Regions from separate parts of the Moellerella wisconsensis genome, predicted to be linked through region 2. Evidence: predicted binding sites of a transcription regulator. Region 2 holds the regulator's gene; each other region holds the start of a gene.
What was found. Region 2 encodes CRP, which controls carbon source genes, mostly activating them, when cyclic AMP is high. Its sites were predicted from a motif close to ATGTGANNNNNNTCACAT; they were not measured.
Positions count from the first base shown of each region.

Region 1: a site for CRP is predicted at 3,847-3,864, ahead of MNY66_RS13360 (NupC/NupG family nucleoside CNT transporter). Genes of this name have one in related genera too.
Region 3: a site for CRP is predicted at 2,835-2,852, ahead of cdd (cytidine deaminase). Genes of this name have one in related genera too.

Region 1 covers NZ_CP093242.1:3,045,067-3,050,340, forward strand. Annotated here, with positions in the region: gene deoA (thymidine phosphorylase) at 1-863, opposite strand, end outside; gene deoC (deoxyribose-phosphate aldolase) at 921-1,700, opposite strand; gene MNY66_RS13360 (NupC/NupG family nucleoside CNT transporter) at 2,407-3,681, opposite strand; gene MNY66_RS13365 (TatD family hydrolase) at 3,977-4,747, opposite strand; gene MNY66_RS13370 (patatin-like phospholipase family protein) at 4,749-5,274, opposite strand, start outside.
Region 2 covers NZ_CP093242.1:264,088-272,140, forward strand. Annotated here, with positions in the region: gene ppiA (peptidylprolyl isomerase A) at 1-371, shown strand, start outside; gene MNY66_RS01100 (aminodeoxychorismate synthase component II) at 834-1,409, shown strand; gene argD (bifunctional acetylornithine/succinyldiaminopimelate transaminase) at 1,663-2,892, shown strand; gene MNY66_RS17925 (hypothetical protein) at 3,002-3,130, opposite strand; gene crp (cAMP-activated global transcriptional regulator CRP) at 3,140-3,772, opposite strand; gene MNY66_RS01115 (OsmC family protein) at 4,089-4,496, shown strand; gene MNY66_RS01120 (phosphoribulokinase) at 4,594-5,457, opposite strand; gene MNY66_RS01125 (YheU family protein) at 5,541-5,759, opposite strand; gene MNY66_RS01130 (hydrolase) at 5,762-6,739, opposite strand; gene MNY66_RS01135 (LysE family translocator) at 7,046-7,651, shown strand; gene murP (PTS N-acetylmuramic acid transporter subunit IIBC) at 7,706-8,053, opposite strand, start outside.
Region 3 covers NZ_CP093242.1:978,026-983,299, forward strand. Annotated here, with positions in the region: gene MNY66_RS04225 (NAD-dependent malic enzyme) at 1-1,245, opposite strand, end outside; gene cdd (cytidine deaminase) at 1,892-2,779, opposite strand; gene MNY66_RS04235 (CidB/LrgB family autolysis modulator) at 2,989-3,684, opposite strand; gene MNY66_RS04240 (CidA/LrgA family protein) at 3,678-4,178, opposite strand; gene metG (methionine--tRNA ligase) at 4,401-5,274, opposite strand, start outside.

The DNA of each region.
Region 1 (5,274 bases), 810 kb from region 2:
TTAGCAGAAACCAGCATTTCAACACACAATGCCATGGTGACTTCAAACAGACGTGGATTTCGATATTCACCGGTTAAGAACCGAACAGCTTCGCGAACTTCAACCGCATTACCCGCACTTGAGGCTAAAACCTCGTTCATATCGGTTAACAGTGCGGTTGTTTTACAACCAGCACCATTAGCAACTTTCACGATAGACTCAGCTAATTCAGTCGATTTTTCATACGTTGGCATAAATGCGCCAGAACCAACTTTAACATCCATCACCAAGGCATCAAGCCCTTCAGCTAATTTCTTACCTAAAATAGAAGCTGTAATTAATGGGATAGCATCAACCGTTGCTGTAATATCGCGAGTCGCATAAAAACGCTTGTCAGCAGGCGCTAAAGAATTGGTTTGACCAATAATTGCGACGCCAACATTTTTGATAATATCGCGGAAACGAGCATCATCTGGAAAAATATCAAAACCAGGAATTGCTTCGAGTTTATCCAAGGTTCCGCCGGTATGGCCTAAACCACGGCCAGAAATCATCGGTACATAACCGCCACATGCAGCAACCATTGGGCCCAGCATCAGCGAAGTCACGTCACCGACACCCCCGGTAGAATGTTTATCTACAATTGGGCCGTTAAGATTAAGTGATTTCCAATTTAATACGCTGCCTGAATCACGCATAGCCAAAGTTAATGCAACACGCTCGTCCATAACCATGTCATTAAAATAGATAGTCATCGCTAAAGCAGCAATTTGACCTTCAGAAACAGAGTTGTCGCGAACACCATTAATAAAGAAACGAATTTCTTCTTCGCTGAGTTGTTTGCCATCACGTTTTTTACGGATAATTTCTTGTGCTAAAAACAAAATATACTCCTTAAAATTCAACCAGAGGGGGGACTCAATCTACGAATTTCTCCGAGATTAATAACCGCTATTTTGCTTTTGTCCCGCAAAACCTAACGTGCTGAGTAAACTACCCAGTAAACTTGATGCACCAAAGCGGAAATGACGTGCATCAGCCCAGCCTTCGCCCATAATTCTGTCTGCCAATGCTAAATATTGAGCCGCTTCTTCAGCTGTACGCACACCACCCGCTGGTTTGAAACCGACAGTTTTACCAACTCCCATATCATGAATAACTTGGATCATGATCTCAGCGCTTTCCAGCGTTGCATTAACAGGTACTTTACCGGTTGATGTTTTAATAAAATCAGCGCCTGCATTAATTGAGATTTCAGATGCTTTACGAATTAATTCTGCTGTTTTCAGCTCGCCCGTTTCAATAATAACTTTTAATAGCACGCCTGCTTCCGCACAAGCTTCTTTACATGCTTTAACTAAATCAAAACCGATTTGTTCATTGCCAGCCATCAATGCGCGATAAGGGAAAACCACATCTACATCATCAGCACCATAAGCGATAGCTGCACGAGTCTCGGCTAATGCGATATCAATATCATCATTACCATGAGGGAAATTAGTGACAGTAGCGATACGAATATCTGGGGTGCCTTGCTCGCGTAAAACTTTGCGTGCTAGCGGAACAAAACGTGGATAGATACAAATTGCCGCGGTGTTACCTGCTGGGCTTTTTGCTTGATGACATAAATCTGTGACTTTTTGGTCAGTGTCATCTTCATTAAGTGTAGTTAAGTCCATCAAAGCCAGTGCGCGTTGCGCAGCTGCAGTTAAATTAGTCATAAAACTCTCCAACGATATTATTTATTTATCAGAACATTATGTTCTTTGTTGGCGAGCGGGCTTGGTTCCTTAAAGATGTTGCGATAGCCGATGGCTAAAGTAACAGCTGAGTTCCGTCTCACCGCACGATGCTCTCTGATTCCACCTTTGAGAGCGGTTACCTTTCCATAAATGCTCAATATGTTGTTATTTGAACATGGAACAGAACGTATTTATGTGCCACAAATCACATTATACAATTGTATGTTACATGATTAAATGTAACCACGTGATCACAGTCACTAATTATACGCTATTTAACCTCAGCTTTATGCTCTCTAATAAGTTTTATTCCATAAAAGTCGGTTATTTTTAGTTATATTGCATTACCAAAATAGAAAACTATCAAAAATAAACCGCTCAAAAAAATAAAATTAGAAAAAATATAACTGAAAATAAATTGAGTACCGCTTCACTTCAGTAATAAACACTTAAAATAATAAGAAGAATCAATGTAGTTAACTCAACTATTAAGATTAACTTACGGAGGATCAGCGAATAAATTATTATTTTAGAAACTACAAGATGAGTAACTGCTGGTAAAGAGTATACAACAGATTAGCAGTTGGTAAGTAGAATGATACAGAGCTACGAAGCGGCTCACAAAATTAGACTGCCATGGCGAAAAATTTCATCATGGCAGCCAATCAATCTCTTTTAAAATCAATTAAATGACAGCAAGCGTCAGGAAGAAGCCCGCAATAGTAGCACTCATTAAGTTAGACAGAGTCCCGGCCATTACGGCTTTGAGCCCTAAACGTGCTACATCTTGACGACGGTTAGGTGCCATGCTACCTAATCCACCGAGAAGAATAGCGACCGAAGATAAATTAGCAAAACCGCATAAAGCAAAGGAGATAATAGCTTTAGTATGTTCTGATAACACTTGTTTACCGGCAGCAATAACATCAGCATCAGGTTTGAGATACTCACCAAAATTAATGTATGCCACAAATTCATTGACTACAATCTTCTGTCCGATGAATGAACCCGCAATATTAGCTTCGCTCCAAGGAACACCTATCAAATAAGCAATTGGAGAAAAACACCAACCGAGGATCAACTCAAGCGAAAGCTGTGGATAATCAAACCAGCCACCGATACCGCTTAAAATACCATTTAATAACGCAATTAAGGCAACAAAAGCTAATAGCATCGCACCTACGTTAAGCGCTAATTGCATACCTGATGCCGCACCTGACGCTGCCGCATCAATCACGTTAGCTGGGCGTTCATCCTCAGCTACTAAATCCATCGCATCAGCTCTGTCTTTCATGTCTTCAGTTTCTGGCACCATTAATTTAGCAAATAATAACCCGCCTGGAGCCGCCATAAATGAAGCTGCAATCAAGTATTCCATCGGAACACCCATTTGAGCATAGCCAGCAAGTACAGCGCCCGCAACAGAAGCCAGCCCGCCACTCATGATGGCAAATAGCTCAGAATTAGTCATTGTGGCAATATAAGGACGCACAACTAACGGTGCTTCAGTCTGACCCACAAAAATATTTGCAGTAGCTGACAATGATTCAGTTCTTGAAGTTCCGAGCAGTTTTTGTAGCCCACCCCCAAGAATTTTAATAATAAATTGCATGATGCCCAGATAATAGAGCACAGCGATTAATGAGGAGAAAAATACGATAACTGGCAATACGCGCAAAGCAAAAATGAAGCCACCACCGCCAAACAGTTCAAACATTTTATCAGAAACTAGACCACCGAAAATGAAGTCCATCCCTTCTTTGCCGTAACCGATTACACTTGATACTGCATCAGATACAGCGAGGAGCACTTTACGGCCTGCGGGGACATAAAGAACTAAAGCACCTACTCCAATCTGAATTAGGAAAGCACCAACGACAGTTCGAAGCTTAATTGCACGGCGATTAGTTGAGAATAGCACAGCAATGAAAATCAAAGCCGCCATCCCCACTAGACTCATAATGAGTTGCATGGAAGTATCCCTGTTCACTTAATTCTAAATTGATATATCAGTAAACTTATTTGTTTACCGACTCTTTTCGATGCTGATTATACCGAGTCACCGCCAATAACTCTTAACCTTTGTCACAAATACGAGTTGATAAAAGTAACAAGAAAGTATGTTTTGTGATATTTATCACAAAAAAATCAATACCCGTAGAAAATTAATAATATTAAGAATTAATTGAAAATTGCTAATGTGAATATGGTAGATAGTGCTTTTACTCATATCGCTGAGCGTATTGATAGGATGTCTAATAAAGATTAAATAATGATTGGCTATTTTTGTAAAGCTGAGCAGCGATTTCTTCGGGGGGTTCCTGACGCAGTTCACATAATGTCTGAAATACATAACCAATCCGTTCTGGACGATTCGATTCACCTTGAAAACCACTGAGTGGCATATCGGGAGCATCAGTTTCTAATAATAGTGAAGATAATGGTAATTGTGCGATAACTTGTCGCGTTTTTTGTGCCCTTTCATAAGTTATCGTGCCTCCCACGCCTATCGAATATCCTAATTTAATAAAAGCTTGGGCTTGCGATAAACTTCCCGAAAATCCATGTACTACACCGGTCGCAGGCACAGGATGACGCCGCAATATAGCCGCTAATTGATCATGACTTTTGCGAGAATGTAGAATTACCGGTAAATCATAGTATTTGGCTAATTTAAGTTGTTCTATTAGCACAATTTTTTGCTGCTCTACTGGAGCATCTGTCTGATAAAAATCTAAGCCAATTTCTCCCACCGCAACACACTTTGAGTTTTTTTCACTCAATCGTTGAGATAATTTATCAATATGAGAGGACTGAAATGACGCAAGAAAAAGAGGGTGAAAACCTAAAGCAGCATATAATTCAATATGTTGACGAGACAAATCCCAAATACGATCAATATTGGCAACATCAATTGCGGGCATAATAATATGCGAAATTTCAGCCTGTCTTACCCGTTGTAAACTGTCGACAATATTTTCGCTAAACAAAGGAAAATCAAAATGACAGTGAGTATCTATAAACACTTTATTTCCCCGATGCTATACGCTCAACAATATTAACCTGTTGTTTTTCTTGTTCATTCAGTTCACTATTTTGTTGTTTGTCTAATTCATATTGAGCGACGGCGGCTTCGACATAATCATCTTCAAGTAAAATTTCATCTTGCGCTGTTTGCTTATCAAAAGACTCCGTAAGATGAATATTTTGCTGAGTGAAACAATCGCCTAATGCAGCTAGAAAATAGCGGCCACAATGTCGACCCGTATGATAATCATAATTTAATGATGATAATCGGCTACCAAGTGCACTACTTTTTAATGGCGTAGGAGGATATATTTCAAATACTTGCAAGTTACCCGGTGGGTTCTCAATAAATTCTTGGGTACGACGATAGCTTTTTAAATGAGTTTTCATAATCAACGCCATTTTTTGTAAGCTGCTGGTTTCTAACCAACGCGTCATTCTTTTAACCCATTCAGGAGTAAAATAGACTTGAGATGGTACCGTTCTAATCACTACAATAGTATCCGCACCACGCAGATAGGCTTCC
Region 2 (8,053 bases):
TTCATCGAGTGATCCCAGGGTTTATGATCCAAGGCGGTGGATTTAATAAAGAATTACAACAGAAACAAACCCGAGCTCCGATTAAAAATGAGGCCGATAATGGTTTGCGTAATTTGCGTGGAACCGTTGCTATGGCGCGAACTACCAGTAAAGATAGTGCTACCAGCCAATTTTTTATCAATATTGCGGATAATGCCTTCTTAGATCATGGCCAGCGCGACTTTGGCTATGCTGTATTTGGCAAAGTGGTTAAAGGTATGGATGTGGTTGATAAAATAGCTAAAGTGAAAACTGAAAATGTTGGTCCATATCAAAATGTTCCCGTTGAACCAATAACCATTATTTCTGCTCAAGTGGTTAAAAAACCTTAATTTTTATTAAATTATTTTAGTCAGCAGGTGAAGGTAATATCTCATCTGCTGTTGAATATTATTTTTGTCCATTTCTCTGTTTTTTCTTGCTTTTGTTATTCACCGTTTTATTTATTAACTTATTAATCTCATGTTTTCTCTATTTTTCGTTCATCTTGAAAATAGATTAAAGTTTATCGAACAATAACGGTTTGATTTGTTGAATTTTTTCTATGATCGGGGCCGTTATAGTCACGTTGTTATAATTTTGTAATATATAGCCATATGATTTACATGAAGTTTTTATTCAGTGAAAAATAGTATCATTGATTTAAATGGGCTATTTTCCTCGTCAGGCTGTGCTATGATAGCCGCCTTATAATAATTTCTGGCCATTTTTAGCCGGTCGCCTAATTGACAGAGCCGTTATTTCATGTCAGTGGCCACTAAAATAATGATAAAAAATCAGTCGGATAGGCTAATATGCTGTTACTTATTGATAATTACGATTCATTTACTTATAACCTATATCAGTATTTTTGTGAGCTAGATGTAGAAGTGGTTGTTAAGCGTAATGATGAAATTACTCTTGTAGATATTGAACAACTTGCACCTACACACATCGTTATTTCACCCGGTCCTTGCACGCCTAATGAGGCAGGAATTTCTCTGGAAGTGATTAAACACTTTGCTGGTGAAATCCCGATTCTTGGAATTTGCCTTGGTCATCAAGCGATTGGGCAAGCTTTTGGTGCATCGGTAGTTCAGGCACGTGAAGTTATGCACGGTAAGACATCGGCTATCCACCATAATCAACAGGGTGTATTTAAAGGACTTAACCGGCCATTAACGGTGACTCGTTACCATTCCTTGGTGGTTGCGGCGGAGACATTACCTGCTGCATTTGAGGTTACAGCTTGGTCGTTAAATAACGGTGATATCGATGAGATTATGGGCATTCGCCATAAAACCTTGCCTATCGAAGGCGTACAGTTTCACCCTGAAAGTATTTTAAGTGAACAGGGCCACCTATTATTAAGTAATTTTCTTAAATACTAATTAAATTTATCTTCATGCTAAGTAGTGCAGCCTATGGCTTTTAGTTCATTGGCTGCCCTTAATCAATGAACAATGGCAAAATTCTCTATTTGTTCTCTGTTGTTCACTTCCTATAAGCCCCCCTATGTTCAATTAAATCTTACTTTATTGATTTATTAGTTGCCCTTTATTGATTTTTTATTCATATTTAATGATTATATTTTCATTTGAGATAAACAATACAGTTTAGCTAAGGGCTATTTAGGTGAGCGCTATGACAGAATCAGTGGTAGGAACAGCAAATTTAGTAAATCGGCAAACCTATGATCAGGTTATGTTGCCTATCTATTCACCCGCTGAGTTTATTCCAGTTAAAGGGCAAGGTAGCCGAGTTTGGGATCAACAAGGTAAGCAATATATTGATTTTGCCGGTGGTATTGCTGTGCTAGCTTTAGGACATTGTCATCCAGCGCTGACCCAAGCTATTCAACGGCAGAGCGAAAAATTATGGCATGTTAGTAATATTTTTACTAACGAACCTGCGTTAACGTTGGCGCAAAAATTAATTTCTGCCACTTTTGCTGAAAAAGTATTTTTTGCCAACTCGGGCGCAGAAGCTAATGAAGCGGCTTTTAAGTTGGCACGCCATTATGCGATCACTAAACACAATCCGTATAAAACAAAAATTATTGCCTTTAAACAAGGGTTTCACGGGCGCACACTGTTTACAGTTTCCGTGGGTGGCCAGCCAAAATATGCTGATGGATTCGGCCCTAAACCTGCGGATATTGTTCATGTTCCGTTTAATGATTTAGCGGCATTAAAAGCGGTAATTGATGATCATACTTGTGCTGTAGTGTTAGAGCCAGTGCAAGGTGAGGGTGGGGTTATTGCTGCAACTACTGAGTTTATGCAGGGTGTTCGTAAGTTGTGCGATGAAAATCAAGCGCTATTAGTTTTTGATGAAGTTCAAAGTGGTATGGGACGGACAGGTAAATTGTTCTCTTATATGCATTATGGTATTACTCCAGATATTTTGACCACAGCTAAAGCGTTAGGTGGTGGCTTCCCGATTAGTGCTATGTTAACTACCGCAGAAATAGCACAAGCGATGGGGCCAGGAACTCACGGAACAACGTATGGTGGAAACCCATTGGCCTGCGCAGTAGGTAATGCGGCTTTTGATATTATTAATACGCCTGACGTTTTACAGGGCGTTGAAGTTCGCCGCCAGTTATTTATTAATTATCTACACGAGATTAATAGCAAATATGCCGTATTTGATGAGATCCGAGGCTTAGGTTTATTAATTGGCGCGGAATTAACTGGGCCATTGAAAAATAAATCGAAAGAGATATTACAAGCTTGCGCCCATGAAGGCGTAATGATGCTAAATGCCGGGCAAAACGTTCTACGTTTTACACCATCACTGATTATTCCTACTGAAGATATTACAGAAGGCATGAAAAAATTGGAGCTGGCAATTGCAGGTTTAATTGCATAAAAATGCAAATATTTGTTATTTGACAATAAACCAGTGCTATCGTGATGATAAGCACTGGTTTATCTCTGACACCGATTGATTTGCTATGGCGTAGATTGAACAATTAATTTTATACGCGCAGCTCAATGGCGATTTGTAACGTGATAAATCGTAATGTTTTATCACGCATATTTTGTACTACATTTTGTACTACAGTCTGTATTACAGAATGTTCTAATACACGGGTATTACTGGGCATTGAATATGTTTATCGTGTTCCGTAGACCACAATTGTTTTTCCATGCGCAGAAATCAGGTTTTGGTCTTCCAGCATTTTTAAAATGCGGCCGACGGTTTCACGGGAACATCCCACGATCTGGCCGATTTCCTGACGGGTAATTTTAATTTGCATACCATCAGGATGGGTCATAGCGTCAGGTTGTTTGGCTAAACTTAGTAGTGTCTGCGCAATACGGCCAGTTACGTCTAAGAAAGCTAAGTTACCTACTTTCTCTGACGTGGTTTGCAGACGGCTTGCCATTTGTGCTGATAAGCGCATCAAAATATCAGGATTAACCTGAATTAATTGACGGAACTTTTTATACGAAATTTCAGCAACTTCACAAGCACTTTTGGCACGTACCCATGCTGAGCGCTCCTGCCCTTCTTCAAATAACCCAAGCTCACCGATGAAATCTCCCTGATTTAAATAGGAGAGGATCATCTCTTTGCCTTCTTCATCTTTAATTAAAACAGCCACAGAACCTTTTACAATATAATAAAGTGTTTCTGCTTTCTCACCCTGATGGATCAGTGTGCTCTTGGATGGATATTTATGAATATGGCAGTGTGACAAAAACCATTCAAGAGTCGGGTCTGTTTGTGGCTTGCCGAGAATCATTCGCGTTATCCTCTGTATGTTATTGCAGCTAACTCGATAAATATAATTTTATTGAGTGGGTTAGCTTAAAGTCAGTAGCTTAACATATTAATAAGCCCAATGAGGCAAGTTAATATTAATCATATAATATATTTAACTATACTGTTCGGTATTGATCTTACCCCGTTTTAGCAGTTTATATTTTTAACATATTAATTACTGAAAGTCTTGGTTGTCTCGTTTCAGCTTAATAAATCTGTAATCAGATTGCCAGCGATTATATGAAAGGGTAGTCTTTTAGTTAATATAAAATCAATTTATATGGCGGAGTATTATCATGGAAGCAAGAGTTAAGTGGGTTGAAGGTCTTTCTTTTTTAGGTGAGTCAGCATCAGGCCATCAATTAATGATGGATGGTAATTCTGGAGATAAAGCACCTAGCCCAATGGAAATGGTTTTAATGGCGGTTGGCGGATGTAGCGCGATTGATGTGGTATCTATTTTAAAAAAGGGACGCAATGAAGTGACTGATTGTGAAGTTAAATTAACTTCTGAGCGTCGTGAAGAAATACCACGTTATTTTACTTATATTAATCTTCATTTTATTGTTTCCGGTAATGACTTAAACGATAAAATGGTTGAACGAGCAGTAAAACTTTCTGCTGATAAATATTGTTCTGTTTCTATGATGTTAGAAAAAGCGGTAAAAGTAACTCACAGTTTTGAAATTAGAAATCTAAAATAAATTTTATTTTTACTAAACTTTTTTAAAGTTTGATGCCCATCACAATAAATTATCAACAATAAACTGTTTTTAATAAAAGAGGGCATCAATTTAATTATTATTTCTTACCACTTATTAATTTTTCGACTAATGGCGTCATTATTAATTCCATTGCTAAGCTTAATTTACCGCCCGGAACAACAATAGTGTTCATTGCTGATATAAAAGATCCGTTGATCATCGATAATAAGTATGGAAAATCAATATGTGATAAGCCATTAAAGCGGATTACAATAAAACTTTCATCCTGTGAAGGAATGGCTTGGGCTTCAAATGGATTGGAGGTATCGACTGTCGGAACACGTTGAAAGTTGATATGAGTGCGAGAAAATTGGGGAGTAATGAAATTAATATAATCCCCCATTGAGCGCACCACTGAATCCATCACTGCTTCTCGAGAATGACCCCGTTCTGTCGTGTCACGAATTAATTTCTGAATCCATTCCAAGTTAACAATTGGTACGACCCCAACTAATAGATCAACGTGCTGTGCTACATTATGCTCCGGCGTTACAATACCGCCATGTAGGCCCTCATAAAAAAGAATATCCGTATTGTCGGGCAATGGTTCCCATGGCGTGAAAATTCCCGGCTGCAAGCCATAAGGGACGGCTTCATCGTAGGTATGTAGATATTTTCGACTGCGGCCAGTGCCCGTTTTAGCATAATCAACTAAGGTTTGTTCCAGTAACGAAAAATCATTAGCTTCAGGGCCAAAATAGCTGATATGGCGGCCTTGCTCACGGGCTTTGCGGATGGCCATATCCATTTCAGGTCGCGTATAATGGTGAAAACTATCACCTTCAATTGAAGCAGCGCTGATATTTAATTGATTGAATATTTTACGGAAAGCTACGCTAGTTGAGGTTGTACCAGCACCACTTGAACCAGTGACGGCAATAATTGGGTGTTTTTGCGACATTAATGGAGACTCCCTGTTACGCTTCCACAGGTTGCTCTATCGGTAAAATCGGTGATTAGACAGTGACAGAGTGCTGTGAATAATTACGGGCGAAATTGATCTTTCGGCATAAAATTAACCGATTCATGCAATTCTGACCAGACTAACACAATTTCTCCTGCGGCTAACTGCCGTTTTACATCATTCACTTTCTGTTCGAGCGATTTTTCTTGTGCACCATAATCAGTACCTTCGCGCAAAACAAAACTTTCTATCAAACTTTCTAGCGTATCAGCTGCGATATCTTGCCATGGAATAATCATAATTATTTTTTATCCAAATAAGGAGATAACCATTGTGGAATGCGCTGTTCTAACCACATTTCTGGGCGCTTGAATGTACCACTAACAAATCCCACATGCCCACCATGCTCAGTCATTTGATATTCAATGTTATCAGGTAATAACGCTAAATTAGGTACTACTTCTGGTGCCATAAAAGGATCGTCTTTAGCATGAATAATTAATGTTGGTTTGGTGATTTGTGGTAACCGAGGAAGGGCGCTACAACGGCGATAATAATCATCGGCATCGCAAAAACCATGAATTTTAGCGGTGATCACATCATCAAAATCTCTGATTTTCTTTAATTTCTTTAATTGAATTAAATTAAGCGGTAATGATCCCGGATAACGGACTAATTTGCGCGTTGCATTGCGTTTAAGCCCGTTTAATAAATAGCGTTGATAAAAGCGTGAAACGCCTTTTTCCATTCGCAGGGAACAGGCTTCCAGCATTAATGGTGCAGAAACAACGACGGCAGCATCTAATTCGGCTTGATTGCCTGCTTCCGCTAAATAGCACGCGAGCATATTACCACCGAGTGAATATCCGACAGCCGCAGTTGGCGCTTTACCAAAAGTTTTGGTTAGCCAATGTAAAAAATAGCGCGCATCGCTAGTTTCTCCAGAGTGGTAAATCCGTTGTTGGCGATTTGGCTCTCCACTGCAGCCACGAAAATGCATGATCACCCCCAGCCAGCCATGTTTTTGAGCTGTTTCTAGCATACCGTGTGCGTAAGGGCTGTTAAAACTGCCCTCAAGTCCATGGAAAATGACTAAGCGTGGTTTGTTAATCGCATCAACAGGCGGCTCACTCCATGCGAGATCGATAAAATCGCCATCCGGAAGTTCAAGGCGTTGCCAAACGGGTTTAATGTTTGGCGTCCGTCTAAAAATTCGGGGTAAAAGTGTCTGTAAATGTGGGTTTTTAGCCCAGTTTATCGGGCGAAAATTCTCTGGCATAACATTTTTAATTTAAATTATTAGCGCTCTTGTGAGGCGGATAACATACTGTTATTTTTAAATCATGCAAGCATTGTTTCCCATAGCGTACTTAAGAAAGGGGCAAACACTGTTGATGATATCCGGTTCGCTGATGTTTGATCCGGCCTATTTATTACGCATTTTGCAATGTCATTTATTGCTTTAATAATAGCGGACAGATGACCGCTCTTATCGCGCGCGGTGATGAGCCGCGAAGCTATAATAGCAAATATACCCACATCTTGAGGTATGTCCGGTATATGCACAATAGAATAAGGATTATACATGACTATCGGGCTAATTTTTTCTCTGCTTACGTTTTTATTTATTGCTGCAATTACACCGGGACCGAATAACGTGTTATTAACCTCATCCGCGGCTAATTATGGTTTTCGCCGAACCTTAATGTTACTCGTGGGTATTATGTTAGGAATGCAATCTATTCTGTATTTATCGGCTTTTGGCGTTGCGGCCTTATTATTGATTTATCCCGCGCTGCATTTATTGATGAAAATTGCAGGCAGTGTTTATTTACTGTGGTTAGCGTGGAAAACAGCCAGTGCAAATTATGCTCCAGTTAAAACAGAATCAAATCTATCGCGGCCTGTGACTTGGTATCAGGGCGGATTATTGCAGTTTTTGAATCCTAAAGCATGGTTGATGGGATTAGGCGCAGTGGGTAGTTATAGCTTAGCAGGCGATCAATTCTTTTCATCGATTGTGGTCATGAGCATTGCGATGATCAGTGTAAATTTGGTGGCAGGGTTAATTTGGATGGCAAGTGGTGCATTAATCGGCCGTTTTCTTCGAAGCCGCCAAGCATGGTTTGTTTTTAATATTATGATGGGATTATTTACTGCGCTGTGTGTACCATTAATTTGGCTAGAATAGTGTCGGTGATAGAGAAGGAACCTTATTTATTGTTCCTTCTCTGTTATCACGATATTAGGTTAAATCGGTATTTTTACTGCCAAAGAAATACGTGAAAATAAAGCCACATAAATACGCGATTAATAACCCGATGACATACACGCTCATTGCGGCAAAAACACCACTGGCTGAGGTCATCAATGGAATAGCAACTAAGCCTGATGGACCAAATACGGTATTTAGTCCCATCGGTAGCCCCATCCAAGCAACAAGGCCAATAAAGAATCCCCCTGCTGCACCGCCAAGACAAGCGGTAATAAACGGTTTAACACGCGGTAATGTGACGCCATAAATCAGTGGTTCAGCAATACCTAAGAAACCAGGAATAATTGCCCCGCGAATTTGGTTACGCAGCAACGAATT
Region 3 (5,274 bases), 710 kb from region 2:
TGGCATAACAATAGGACGTTCACAGTGTTTATGCATCTCTTTGATGATTTCTTCTGTGAATAAACCTGCTTGTCCAGAGACACCAATTAAAATAGTTGGTTTGGCATTACGCACGACATCAAGTAAAGAAATAGCGTCGTTAGTATTATCCCAATCAGCTAGATTTTCACTGTGTTGGATTAATTTACTTTGGAAGTCTAATAAATTAGGCAGTTTATTAGTCAGTAGGCCAAATCGGTCAACCATAAAGATGCGAGCACGTGCTTCTTGATCGTTAAGGCCTTCAGATTTCATTTGAGCAATAATTTGTTCAGCGATACCACAACCTGCGGAGCCAGCGCCTAAGAAAGTGACACATTGATCCCTTAGTTGACGTCCCGCAGCATGACTGGCAGCAATCAGACTACCAAGGGTAACAGATGCTGTCCCTTGAATATCATCATTAAAGCAGCACAGTTCATCACGGTATCTGGTCAGTAACGGCATGGCATTTTTTTGTGCAAAATCTTCAAATTGCAGCAATACGTTAGGCCAGCGTCGTTTTACCGCTTGGACAAATTCATCAACAAATTCATTGTATTCATCAGCCGTAATTCGAGGATGGCGCCATCCCATGTATAGAGGATCATTTAAGCGTTGCGGATTATTTGTTCCTACATCGAGAACTACTGGCAAGGTATACGCGGGGCTAATTCCACCACAAGCCGTATATAAAGATAGTTTTCCGATAGGAATACCCATACCGCCGATACCTTGGTCACCGAGCCCCAGAATACGTTCACCATCAGTCACAACAATTACTTTTACATTTTGTTTAGTGGCATTTTGTAACATATCATCAATATATTCGCGATTAGGATACGAAATAAATAATCCACGAGCGCGACGATAAATATCTGAGAAGTGTTCACATGCTTCACCTACCGTTGGTGTATAGATGATCGGCATGACTTCAGTCAGATGCTCATCAACGAGACGATAAAACAGGGTCTCATTGGTATCCTGAATATTTCTTAGATAGATATGCTTATCAATATCTGTTTTGAAGTCAATCAATTGGCGATAAGCACGTTCAACTTGTTCTTCTATTGTCTCGACTTGTTCAGGTAATAAGCCATAAAGGTTGAAATTAGCACGTTCTTCTTCTGAAAAGGCGCTACCTTTATTTAATAGAGGAAATTCGAGCAGAATAGGGCCAGCGTAAGGAATGTAGAGAGGGCGTTTACTTTCGTGTTCAAGTTCCATTGAATAATCACTCTTCGGACGGATAAAAACAACAATTCACCTAGATCCTAAGATAAACAAAAAATATGTACAGTGAATGTTGATAAATAAGCGTAAATAATTTGTGATAGCCGCAATATTTCGTAGGACAGCCAGGAAATCAAAAATACTGCCCGTTAAGCTGAGCTAATTGCGGATGCAGAAAAAATAGTCAATGCACCAGCAATTCGAAATATGATGTAAATAATAATAAAACAATAAACAGTATAATGGCTTAATGATACACCAGAAATAGTTCAAGTTCTAATGATAGGCCAAACTTGGGAGTTAAAGTGGTTTAATTTTATATTAACAAGGAGATAAATATATAAATTAGTTTTCTTGTTACGATTCAGCTTATAAATATATTTAATGAATCCGATGGAAATTATTCAATATATTCTATAGTGATTAAATGTATTAATTTTTATTATGGTTTTTAATTATTTAATAGAAGATTAAGTTAGCTTATCTATTTGATAATATTGAATTAGTTGGTTTTATAGATAATTTAACAATATGACGACTAAATTTAGCGCAGTGTAATTTAGGGGGCTTTTGAATATTGCCGTTGATATCAAACTGATTTGATTTTATATCAACGGCGACTGAAAAATATTATTATTTCTTAAACTAAATGATGTAATTCAATATGTTGACAGCCTAAATTTTTCAATACTAGCTCAGTGGTCGCCCATTGGGATAAAATTGAATCTTTGCCTTCGACTAATACTGCTCGTTCAATATCTTCTAGTTTTTTACCGGATAAATTCATCAAAACTAATGCAGCTTGCAGAGGGGGAAAACTTGGGTTAAATGCGGCATTTTCAGCATATTTTCCACTAAAGATAGAGCCATCTTTATGCTGTAACGCGACACCACTGTGGGATAGGCTGTAAGGTGCATGCGATTGATTTGCTGCATTTAATGCTGATTTTACTAGGGGGTCATGGCTTTCAATGGTATATCCATGATGAATATCATCCATTAATAATGTGGTGATATTTAAATCGACAGGACCAAAAGCATCAGGCAAGTAATCATGTAATTTGGCCGGCTGACGTCCCGGTAAATGAATGGATAAACTTTCGTTACCACGCAATTCATTCATAAACTGGCGACAATGGCCGCAAGGAGTATAGTTGACAGTCATGGCGACTATTTGCTTTTCGCCTCGTAGCCACGCATGAGTAATTGCACTTTGTTCAGCATGAACTGATTGCTGTAATGCACAGTGGCTAAATTCCATGTTGGCGCCAAAATAGAGATTACCGCTAACACCGCGAGATATCGCACCGACATTAAAATGAGAAATAGGAGTTACTGCACAAGCAGCGGCTAGAGGTAATAAAGCAAAGGCTAATTCGTCATCATGATACTGGCATGCAGATTTGATCTGTAGAACTTGCTCAGCTGTCAGCATGGCAGAAAAATCAGGATCATCGATAATAGGTTTTAGAGCTGATTGTAATTTCTCTGGTAATTGTGGCCAGACTGACTGAAAACGTGCGTGCATAATATTCCCTCCCAAAAAAGTTGCAACCATTCTAGGCAATATTACATATAAACAAATGTGATCTACTTCACTTTTATTATGAAATTAGATTTTGTTGTTTCATAATTGAGAGATGTATCTCAAATTTATAGCTGTTATAGGTAGATTTAGCATTAAAATTAATATCCAGAAGCCGAGATCCCTTGATAAGTATCTTGGATTAAATGCGATTAACTAAATAAATGTAAAATCACCGGGAAAATGAACGGGGCTAATAATGAAGTAATTATCCCGCAGGTCATTAATGCCAGTGAGCTATACGCACCTTCAACATAGTCTACTTCAGCGCAGCGGGCAGTCCCTAAGGCATGGGAGGCCGTTCCCATTGCTAATCCTCGCGATGCATGCGTTTTAATACGTAAAGTATCAAATAATGAATGGCCAAACATTGCACCTAAAATACCGACAAAAATAACACAAGCTGCACTGACTGCAGGGATCCCCCCAATCGAATCTGCTACTGCCATCGCTATCGGGGTAGTAACTGATTTAGGTAAAATTGAGGCGGCGATATCTGGTGTTGCTCCCAGCCATAAAGCAATAGAGGTCCCGGTAAACATAGCTATAATGCTACCGGCAAAGCAGATACTGAATAATGATTTCCACTGCGCGCGAATTTGGTGCAGCTGTTCATATAATGGAAATGCGAGTGCGACGACTGCGGGCTGCAGTAGGTCATTAAGAATTTTACTTCCGGCAAAATAGTGCTCATAAGGAGTATTGGTTAGTATGAGGACCGGAATAATGACCGCGATCGCAATTAATAGCGGATTTAAAACGGGTAATTTAACTTTTATTGCCAATGCTCTCGCGAGATAAAACACAATAATTGTGAGTGGTAGTGACCACCAGATATGACTTAACATTTTTTGTTCTCTTGTGGATTTTTGCTGTCAGTCAACAGGCTTTCAGTAATTTCATTAAGGTCAGGAGTTTCAGGAGTTTCAGGAGGTAATGGAACTTCATCAGGTTTAGCTCCGGTGATTGGCCGCTCACGATGAATATAATGTGAGCTGTATGCAACGACCACCATAACGACAAAAGTACTTATAAAACAAGCAACTAAAATAGGAACAATTTGTTGGCTCACTTGGCCATAATAATTCATGATGCCGACGCCAATAGGGACAAACAATAACGTCATATTTTTTAATAGCAGAGTGCATCCCGGTTGTACCCAATGGGAGGGGACAAGCTGGAGTGCTAATAATGCGAATAAAATCAGCATACCAACAATGCTGCCAGGTATCGCAAACGGGAGCAATGTGGAGATCATATTTCCGATAATGAGGCAAAGATAAAGTAGTGCAAATGCCCGCAAATATTGCCAGCCGATTATCAGCACTTGTTTGAGTGACATAATGGTGGTCCTGTTATCTTAGATGCATTTATCATACAATTAACTTTGCAAATGCGCTATAGATCACATAAAAAAGCCCATAAAAAAAGCGGAGAATTAAAATTAACTCCGCTTTAATTTAATTTTTAACTTATTTCTTTCAGAAATTTAGTATTTTATACCTTAATTTATTCGGCGGTTGGTGGCTGATAATAAATACACCCGCCGCTTCAAATCATAGGTTTATTTAACTTGCATTCCTGGTTGAGCACCGCTGTCTGGGCTTAATAAGAAGATATCTTTATCGCCAGGGCCCGCGGCCATCACCATACCTTCAGACATACCAAAGCGCATTTTTCGTGGTGCTAAGTTGGCTACCATGACAGTCAAACGGCCTTCTAATGCTTTAGGATCTGGATAAGCTGAGCGGATCCCTGAGAATACTTGACGAGTTTCCCCACCAATATCTAGTTGTAATTTAAGCAATTTATCTGAGCCTTCAACTAAATCAGCCTGTTTGATAAGCGCTATGCGTAAGTCAATTTTGGCGAAATCATCAAATTTTATGGTTTCTTGAATCGGGTCATCCGCTAATGGACCGGTTAGGGTGCTAATGGGTTTAATACTCTCTTTTGAGGCTTGAACCATAGCTTCCACTTTGGACATTTCAATACGATTAAATAACGCTTTGAAGGGAGCAACTTGATGACCGAGTAAGGGTTTATCAATGCTATCCCACGTTAATTCGATATTTAAGAAAGCTTCAGTACGGTTCGCAAGCCCCGGTAAAACAGGTTTCAAGTAAGTCATTAATACACGGAACATATTAATACCCATCGAACAAATATCTTGTAGATCTTGATCGCGACCTTCTTGTTTTGCTACCACCCAGGGTGCTTGTTCGTCAACATAGCGGTTGGCTATATCGGCTAACGCCATGATTTCACGGATAGCTTTACCGTATTCACGTTTATTAAATTCTTCGCCAATAGTCTCAGCTGCTGCAACAAATTGTTGATATAGTGCAGGGTCAGCTAATTTATCCGACAATTTATTATCAAAGCGTTTGCTAATAAAGCCGGCATTACGTGAGGCTAAATTAACCACTTTATTAACA